DNA from 3 places in the Blautia ammoniilytica genome. Region 3 is predicted to be linked to each of the others. Evidence: predicted binding sites of a transcription regulator. Region 3 holds the regulator's gene; each other region holds the start of a gene.
The links. The regulator HrcA, encoded in region 3, represses chaperone genes, less so after heat shock. The targets are predictions, from matches to a motif close to TGTTAGCACTCNNNNNNNNNGAGTGCTAACA.
Positions count from the first base shown of each region.

Region 1: OCV61_RS03820 (Hsp20/alpha crystallin family protein) is a predicted target of HrcA. The motif match lies at 1,645-1,675, and genes of this name have one in related genera.
Region 2: htpG (molecular chaperone HtpG) is a predicted target of HrcA. The motif match lies at 1,448-1,478, and genes of this name have one in related genera.

Region 1 covers NZ_JAOQJL010000005.1:88,861-92,153, forward strand. Annotated here, with positions in the region: gene clpB (ATP-dependent chaperone ClpB) at 1-990, opposite strand, end outside; gene OCV61_RS03820 (Hsp20/alpha crystallin family protein) at 1,083-1,544, opposite strand; gene OCV61_RS03825 (ABC transporter ATP-binding protein) at 1,803-3,293, opposite strand, start outside.
Region 2 covers NZ_JAOQJL010000004.1:133,238-136,530, forward strand. Annotated here, with positions in the region: gene OCV61_RS03295 (COG1470 family protein) at 1-1,359, shown strand, start outside; gene htpG (molecular chaperone HtpG) at 1,552-3,293, shown strand, end outside.
Region 3 covers NZ_JAOQJL010000009.1:69,702-72,994, reverse strand. Annotated here, with positions in the region: gene dnaK (molecular chaperone DnaK) at 1-760, opposite strand, end outside; gene grpE (nucleotide exchange factor GrpE) at 777-1,433, opposite strand; gene hrcA (heat-inducible transcriptional repressor HrcA) at 1,450-2,490, opposite strand; gene OCV61_RS06235 (ComEC/Rec2 family competence protein) at 2,704-3,293, shown strand, end outside.

The DNA of each region.
Region 1 (3,293 bases), on a different contig from region 3:
ACGTTCCAGTGCAGCATCCTTCTCAATATACTGGCGATATTCATCCAAAGTGGTAGCGCCGATGCAATGAAGTTCTCCTCTTGCCAGCATAGGCTTTAACATATTACTGGCATCCATGGCTCCATCTGTCTTACCTGCTCCAACGATCAGGTGCAATTCATCAATAAACAGGATGATCCTGCCTTCGCTTTTCCTTACTTCTTCAAGAACAGCTTTCAGTCTTTCCTCAAATTCGCCTCTGTACTTGGCTCCTGCTACCAAAGCACCCATATCCAGGGAAAAAATCTTCTTTTCCTTCAGACCTTCCGGTACATCCCCTGCAACGATCCTCTGTGCAAGTCCCTCTACAACTGCAGTTTTACCTACACCAGGCTCACCAATAAGAACCGGGTTGTTCTTAGTCTTACGGGACAGGATCCGTACCACATTACGGATCTCTCCATCACGGCCGATCACCGGATCCAGTTTTTGATTTCTGGCCTTTTCCACCAGATCCTCGCCATATTTGGCAAGTGTATCATAAGTAGCCTCCGGATTGTCGCTGACCACTCTTTGATTTCCTCTTACAGTAGACAAAGCCTGCAAAAACCTTTCTCGTGTAATTCCAAATTCCTTCCAGATCTTTGTCATGCTTGGACTTGGATACTTTAACAGGGATAAAAACAGATGTTCCACGGATACATATTCATCCCCCATGGACTTGGCTTCATCCTCTGCATTTACCAGTGCTTTGTTCAGATACTGTCCAAAACGCAGTTCGCCGCCGGATACTTTTACTTTCTCGTCCAGTGCTTTTTCAACTGTATTAATAAAATAATCTTTATTGATATCCATCTTCTCGATCAGCTTCAGAATCAGGCTGTCTTCCTGCTTCAGAAGGGAATACAGCAGATGCTCCTGTTCAATCTCCTGATTGCCGTAAGAATAGGCAACCTTTTCCAGATTCTGCACTGCCTCAATGGACTTCTGTGTGAATTTACTGATGTTCATATACGTTCCTCCTCTCCGAATCCTTTTATATGGAAAAACTGCCGACAGACAGCCTCCTTCTAGAAGCTGTCCATCGGCATTTCATAATACGATCATCCTTCAATGGAAATATAACGTTTCTCTTCCACTTCCGGCTTAGCCTGTTTCTTTGGAAGTGTAAGCTTTAAGATCCCATGCTTGAATTCAGCTTTGATCTGCTCATTCTCAATATCCTCACCAATATAGAAGCTTCTCTGGCAAGCACCAGTATAACGTTCTCTGTGGATATAACGCCCGCTTTCTTTCTCCTTGGAATCCTGCTCCAGAGCCTTTGAAGCACTGATTGTCAGATATCCGTTTTTCTCTTCTACTTTGATCTCATCCTTTGTAAATCCCGGAAGATCGATCTCTAATTCAAAACTGTCATTTTTCTCTTTAATATCTGTCTTCATCAGATTAGCTGCGTGATGTCCATACAGCTTTCTCTCTGCCCTGTGGTCTGCCTTATCATCATAAAATGGAAATCCAAAAACATCATCCAGTAAACTGTCTGTAAAAATACTTGGTCTTAACATAAGTCATATCTCCTTTCAATGGACTTCTTACTTTATTTATTAAAATTCTTGTTATCTTTATAATCCATTTCCTTTGTTCTGTACGTAATATAACACGCGTTGTTAGCACTGTCAATAGATGAGTGCTAATTTTTTGTGAAGATTGTGTGAACGCTACGAGCCATGCACATTTACGTGAAAATCCCTCTTTCAAGCTTGCTTGATAAAGAGGGATTTTTCATGGAAATGTATAGGGCGACAGCCCCACAGCGAGGGAATTTATTCCCGAGCTGTGCATGGCGTATGACCCTTGTGAACCCGTGCTAATTTCCAGCTCACCGCCTGCTGCCTTGCATCCACAAATCTCTTATAAATACCATCCTGCTTCATTAGCTGCTCATGTGTTCCCTGCTGCACAATTCTCCCTTTGTCAACAACCACAATCTGGTCTGCATGTCTGACTGTTTTTAATCTGTGGGCAATCATAATAATCGTTTTTTCCTTTGTAAGAGCATCTACTGCATCCATCAGCTCCTTTTCATTCTCCGGATCAACATTAGCTGTTGCCTCATCTAATATAACGATTGGTGCGTCCTTCATGATTGCTCTGGCTATCGAAATACGCTGCTTCTCACCACCGGAAAGTGTAGCTCCTCCCTCTCCGATCACTGTATCGTATCCATCAGGAAGTTTGCTTATAAAATCATGACAGCACGCTTTTTTTGCCACTTCCACCACTTCCTCATGGCTTGCGTCCTGACGTCCGAATTTAATATTATTTTCAATGGTATCTGCAAACAAATACACAGACTGAAATACAAATGAAAAATTACGCATCAGACTGTTCATGCTGTAGTCTTTTACATTCACGCCTCCAAGTGTCACTTCCCCGGAATCCACATCCCAAAATCTGGCAATCAAATTGCAAAGGGTTGATTTTCCTCCACCAGATGGTCCAACGATCGCTGTCGTCATTTTCTGTGGGATAGAAAGCGATATATCATCAATAATCTTCCGTTTATCATAAGAAAATGAAATGTTAGAAAGTCTGATATCGTAATTTTCCGGCTGGATTTCTTTACCATCGATATCCATGGTGTCCAGCTCCAGTATTGCATTTGCTTTATCTACGCATACACTTACCACATGTAAAAGGGATGAATAATTTCCTGCGCATTCCAGGCTGGAATAAAGCATAAATGCTGAAATTGTCATACCAATCGCATAGACTGCACTCATAGTTTCATTGATATAAAAATATGCACTGCATGTCACGACCACAGCACCCGTGATTTTTGTTATCACGCTTTGCAGAAAATGATAGGGAACAAACAACATCTCCATCTTTGTATTAATTTTTTCGCATGCTTCATTTGCATCATTTAATCTTTTCGCTTGTTTTCCAAGCAGATTGTATGATTTTACTTCTGATATTCCCTGCAGATACTCCATAATCTGATTTACAAGCTCTGTATCACATACTACTTTTTGCTCTGAATCTTTTTTCCCTGCATTTTGCATTGCAGAATTGACACCAAAGAAAATAAGCACTCCTGCTGCAGCGATCAGTCCGATCCTCCAGTCAAAAACAAACAGCATAAAAATGATCATCGATGTTTCCAGGATTCCCTGCATGGTCAGCATGACCACTCTCGCAGCCACATCGCCAAGTATTTCCATTGTATTGGTTGTAATGGAAGAAATTTCCCCGATACTATTGGAATTATAATATCCCATCGGCAGATAGCGCAGGTGCTCTGCAATCTTGAT
Region 2 (3,293 bases), on a different contig from region 3:
GCACCAGATGCAAAGTCTGTTACAGTAAGCAATTCAGGAAATGCAGCAGCGAATCTGACAGCTGTTCTTGATGAGGCAGGACAGAATGCATTTACTGCAGCTCTTTCACAGGCTTCTATAGCAGGTGGGGAGTCTGCTATTCTGGCAGTTCAGCCGAAGATGGGACTGAAAGCCGGTACTTATACAGGACAGGTATCTGTATTGAATGATGGAAATATTGTATTCACATATACATTTTCTTTGACTGTGGCACCGGCAGATGTATTTGGATTATCTGTAAATCCCAGCATAGTTGATTTTGGTACTGTGAAAGCCGGTTATACAGAAGCACCACAGGCTGGCACAGTTACTGTAAAGAATGAAGGTAATACAACCATCAATCTGAAGCAGCCAATCGGCGGTGATTTTGAGGTGGGCGCTCTTTCTGCAGTGACACTTGCACCAGGTGAGAGTGCAACCTTTACTGTAAGACCTAAGACAGGTCTTGCAGAAGGACTGTTTGATCAGGATATTGTAGTAGCAAGCGATAATTCCCAGACAAGTGTAAAGGCAATCCTTACAGTTGCAAAAGCAGAGGTTAAATTGACAGGGATCACCAAACCTTCTCAAATTACAGGGCTTGCCAATGGTACGAAGAAATCCGCAACGGCTCTGAAGCTTCCTGAGACTGTTGTCATCAGTACTACAAATGGAAAGATGAAAGCATCCGTTAAATGGGATGTAAATGGCAGCTCTTATGATCCAGACAGCACAGATGCACAGACATTTACCGTAAAGGGAACAGTGACATTACCTAGTGGTGTGACCAATCCTGATCAGATCAGCACTATTGTTTCTGCAAAAGTAAGTGTGAATGGACGTTCTGCAGTGGTTGCAGACCCATCCGGAAATACTATTGCAGGGATTGATCCTAACGCAGCTTATACTACAGCGACCAAGATCACCGTCACAGCAAATGGTGCAGGTATGAATAATACCGATCCTGGAACCGGAGATACCAGATATATTCCGGCAAGCTGGAAGGTTCTTGAAGAAAGAAAGTGGGAGCAGGCTCCTTATTCAGCTACATTCAGAATGGCTAAGGCAGGCAGCTATACTATGACAGTTGTATTCAATCAGCAGAAATACGATGGAAGTAACTGGGTAAATACAGGTGCACAGGATGCTAAGCAGGTCAACTTCAATGTTTCACAGGCAGATGGCCAGGATCTTACCCCGGTAGCGAACCGTACAGATGCTAACCAGAAAAATGCAGTACGTACCGGTGATAACACACCGATCATGACATTTGTGATTATTCTGGTGGTTGCAGTGATCTGCATCATTGGTGTAGTTGTTTACAGAAAAAAGAAAAAATGATTTCATAATATAGTGATGTTGTCAGCAGGCTTTTTAGGGAAGCTTATTATTCCCTAAAAAGCCTGCTGTTTTATGAAATAAAGCCAACTGTTAGCACTCAACTTACATGAGTGCTAAATTTTTCTTGACTTTTGAAAAGAAGAGTATTAGTATATATTGCATAAGAGTAAAAATCAAAGGAGAGTGATCTACATGGCTGAAAAGCATGGTAGTTTATCAATTAACAGTGACAATATTTTTCCAATTATAAAGAAATGGTTATATTCTGATCATGATATTTTTGTCAGGGAACTGGTTTCCAATGGTTGCGATGCAGTGACGAAGCTGAAGAAACTGGATGTAATGGGCGAGTATACATTGCCGGATGATTACAAGCCGGAGATCCATATTATTGTAGATCCGGAAAAGAAGACCCTGAAGTTTATTGATAATGGTCTTGGTATGACTGCAGATGAAGTAGAAGAGTATATTACACAGATAGCCTTTTCAGGCGCTACTCAGTTCCTGGAGCAGTATAAGGATAAGACTACAGATGATCAGATTATCGGTCATTTTGGACTGGGATTTTATTCTGCATTTATGGTTGCAGATGAGGTTCATATTGATACTCTTTCTTATAAAGAGGGCGCCACGGCTGTACATTGGACATGTGATGGCGGTACAGAGTATGATATGCAGGATGGGGATAAGACAACAGTTGGTACAGAGATCACACTGTTCCTGAATGAAGAGAGCGTAGAATTTGCCAATGAATATCGTATGCGTGAAGTACTTCAGAAATATTGTTCCTTCATGCCGGTAAATATTTATCTTGCTAAGGAAAATCAGGAGCAGGAGTACGAAACCATTGATGAGTCAGAGCTTCGTGAGGATGATGTAGTTGTTGAGCATATTCATGAAGATGCTAAGACTGAAGAGAAAGAAAATGATAAAGGAGAGAAAGAGGTTGTCGAAGTTTCTCCTGCAAAGAATAAGGTAAAGATTAACAAACGTCCAGTATCCTTAAGCAATCCCCATCCACTGTGGATGAAGCATCCAAATGAATGCACAGAGGAAGAATACAAAGAGTTTTATAGGACTGTATTTATGGACTACAAGGAGCCATTGTTCTGGATCCACCTGAATATGGATTATCCCTTTAACTTAAAAGGTATCCTGTATTTCCCGAAGATCAATACAGAGTATGATTCTATCGAAGGAACCATCAAGCTTTATAATAATCAGGTATTTATAGCTGATAATATTAAAGAAGTGATTCCAGAGTTCCTGCTTTTACTGAAAGGTGTGATCGATTGTCCGGATCTGCCTCTGAATGTATCCAGATCAGCACTTCAGAATGATGGATTTGTACAGAAAATTTCTGAATATATTACCAAAAAGGTTGCAGACAAATTGACCGGTATGTGTAAGACCGACAGAGAATCCTATGAGAAATACTGGGATGATATCAGTCCATTTATTAAATTTGGCTGCATTAAGGATAATAAATTTGCAGATAAAATGCATGATTACATTCTGTTCAAGAATATTGACGGAAAATATCTTACATTGAAGGACTGCATTGAAGAAAATAAAAAAGATCAGAGTGTAGAAGAGAAGGTTGAAGACACAAAAGAAGCAGAAGAGAAGAAAGAAGAATCCTCTGATGATAAGAAAGAGCCGGAAAAGACAACCATATTCTATGTGACAGATGAGATCCAGCAGAGCCAGTATATCAATATGTTCCGTGAAGCAGGCAAAGATGCTGTGATCATGAAACATAATATTGATGCTCCGTTTATTACTCATCTGGAGCAGAAAGATGAGCATGTACAGTTTAAGAGAATTGATGCAGACCTTTCTGAAGAAATGAAAGAAGATGCTGCCATTGACGAAGATACAGTAAAGAAGCTGACAGATATCTTCCGTACAAGCCTTAAGAAAGATAAATTGGA
Region 3 (3,293 bases):
GGTTGATATTGGTTGTTGTTGCAGAAGAAAGCTCTTTCTTTGCTTTCTCAGCTGCTTCTTTCAGTCTCTGAAGTGCCATTTTATCGTTGCTTAAATCAACACCCTCGTTCTTCTTGAACTCGGAAAGCATATAATCTGTGATTCTCTGGTCGAAGTCATCACCACCAAGACGGTTATTACCTGCTGTGGAAAGAACCTCGATAACACCATCGCCGATCTCAATGATAGAAACATCAAATGTACCACCGCCAAGGTCATATACCATGATCTTCTGCTCTTTTTCATTATCAAGACCATAAGCAAGAGCTGCTGCTGTAGGCTCGTTGATAATACGTTTTACATCAAGACCTGCGATCTTACCTGCATCCTTGGTAGCCTGACGCTGTGCATCATTGAAATATGCTGGAACTGTGATCACAGCCTCTGTTACAGGCTCACCTAAGTATCCTTCTGCATCTTTTTTCAGCTTCTGAAGGATCATAGCGGAAATCTCTTGTGGAGAATATTTCTTGCCATCAATATTTACACGATAATCTGTACCCATCTCTCTCTTGATAGAGGAGATTGTCTTCTCTGCATTTGTTACAGCCTGACGTTTTGCAGGCTCACCTACCAGACGCTCACCTGTCTTTGTAAATGCAACAACAGACGGTGTTGTTCTGGATCCTTCTGTATTTGCAATAACGGTAGGTTTTCCACCTTCCATAACTGCTACACAACTGTTTGTAGTACCTAAATCAATACCAATAATCTTACTCATGATAATTCCCTCCTGATTAATTTGCAACTTTAACCATACTGTGTCTTACAACAAAATCTTTATAGGTATATCCCTTCTGGAATACTTCTACTACTTCATTAGCACCTGCATTTTCATCCTCTACATGCATCACTGCATTATGGAGGTTCGGATCAAACTCTTTGCCTTTGGCCTCGATCTCCTTAACACCCATCTCATCAAGAGCGGTCATCAACTGTTTGTAGATCATCTTCATGCCATCTGCAAAGGCATCTCCCTCTGGAGCCTGTGCAAGTCCTCTTTCAAAATTATCCACAACAGGCAGGATCTTTTCAACAATATCTCTTGCTCCGATCACATACATGCTGGCCTTTTCTTTTTCCGTTCTTTTACGGAAATTATCAAACTCAGCCATGTTTCTCTTTAAACGATCGGTAAGCTCTTCCACCTGCTGTTCAAATTTATCTTTTTTCTTTTTTCCGAAGAAAGAAGTCTTTGTCTTTTCTTCCGGTTTGGCATCTTTTGTTTCTGGCTCTTCTGATGCTTCAGCCTCTGGAACTTCTTTTTCCTCTTCTTTGGAAGATTCTTTCTCTGTATCCTCAGCCTCAGCTGCTGTCTCTTCTTCGCTGCCGTCAGTCACCGGAATCTCAACTGTTTCTTCTGTAGCTTCGGTTTCTTTCTTTATATCTGACACGCTGTCAACCGCCTTTCTATGTTTTCTTATTTACTGCTTCATCAAGATGAACCTTAAGCTTCTTCAAGCTGTCCACAACATTCTCATAATCCATACGCTTAGGTCCGATGATACCGATGGTTCCATGCATCCCATTGCCCAACTCATAAGAGGCAGTCACAACACTGCAATCCTTCATGGTCTGAATGGGAACCTCATCACCGATGTACACCTGAACACCTGTGCTTTCCTGATCACCCATGCTCTCACGAACCATATCTGCCAATTCCTTCTTATCCTCGAAAGTGGAGATCAGCTCGCTTGCTCTGGACTTGTCAGCCAGCTCCGGATATTTAAAAATATTGGTGGTTCCTGATGTATATACTTCCAAATCTTCCTCATCCACCTGAATGGTGGCTGCCACTGCGTCTAACACGGTAGCTACCACACCGCTGTGGGTTCCTGCCTGCTCCTTCAGTCTGGCGATCATACCAAGATTGATATCCTGGATAGGAACTCCGTTCAGGTTGGTATTCAGAAGAAGGTTTAATTTCAGAATAGTCTGGTCATCCATCTCTTCGTCCAGATCAATGATCTGATTGCGGATCACATTGCCTTCACAAACAACAACTGCGATCAGCTGGTGCTCACTGACTCGGGAAAGCTGAATGAATTTCAATCGGCTTCCGCTGTACTGTGGAACCGTGATCATAGTGGCATAATTAGTATTGGCTGCCAAAACCTTGGCAACCTTCTTTAATACTTTATCCATCTTATCCGTGTTCTCTATCATCATCTCACGGATCTCTGCGATCTCTGATTCCTTTTCCCTGGTCAGTTCATCTACATAGAGACGATAGCCTTTGTCAGATGGAATCCTTCCTGCAGATGTATGAGGCTGTACGATATATCCCATATCGGTCAGGTCTGACATCTCATTCCGGATGGTTGCTGAACTTACATTCAGATCTGGATATTTGGAAATTGTCCTGGAACCTACCGGCTCACCTGTTTCCATGTATGTTTTGATGATTGCTTTCAGTATTTTCTTTTTGCGCTCATCTAATACGTCATCCATGAATGTTTGCTCCTTTCTCCATCTGTTTCTGTTAGCACTCAACATAATGGAGTGCTAACATCTATGGTCTTAAGATACACCTGTTGTAAAAGTTTGTCAATATTTTTTACAAAATATTTGTGTGAAAATTTGGTGATGATTTTTCCTGATTGAGAAATGATTGTAAACGGCTTATAATATAGTTACTCAATATAAAAAAAGGAAAACACTACAATGGATTATAAAAAACATCTGACCTATTTTACAGGACTGGCTATCGGGCTTCTGACTCTTTTACTGGCTTTATTTCTTTCTCCTGCTGTTCCATGCTCAGCCGGCACTGCTTCTGTCACTTGGCGCGTTACCCAGTACGGCGATGACCATGCCGGAAAGCAGTCCATGTTCTATACCATCAAGGGCAGTAACGGCAAACTGATCGTAGTAGATGGTGGCTGGACAGATCAGGAGGCCTTTGTCCGTAAGACCATCCAAAGTCTGGGCAGCAAAGTTGATCTGTGGATCATCACTCACCCGCATCCGGATCATGCCGGTGCTTTTATCAAAATCTTTTCTTCTCCAGGAGATATCCAGATTCGAAAAGTGATCGCTCCTAAGATCAATGACAGTCGCTACCGTAAATTTAAACACAGCTGGGATGAATATCCTGTGTTTCAGCAGTTTATGAAATTAATGTGCGGCACCTCCAAAATCCACTGGAAAGGAGCAGGTGACAGCTTCCGTTTTTCCGGACTGAAATTTCAGTTTTTCAACGGTTACAGCAACACCCTTACCAATACCACCAAAGACATCTGCAATGGTTCCTC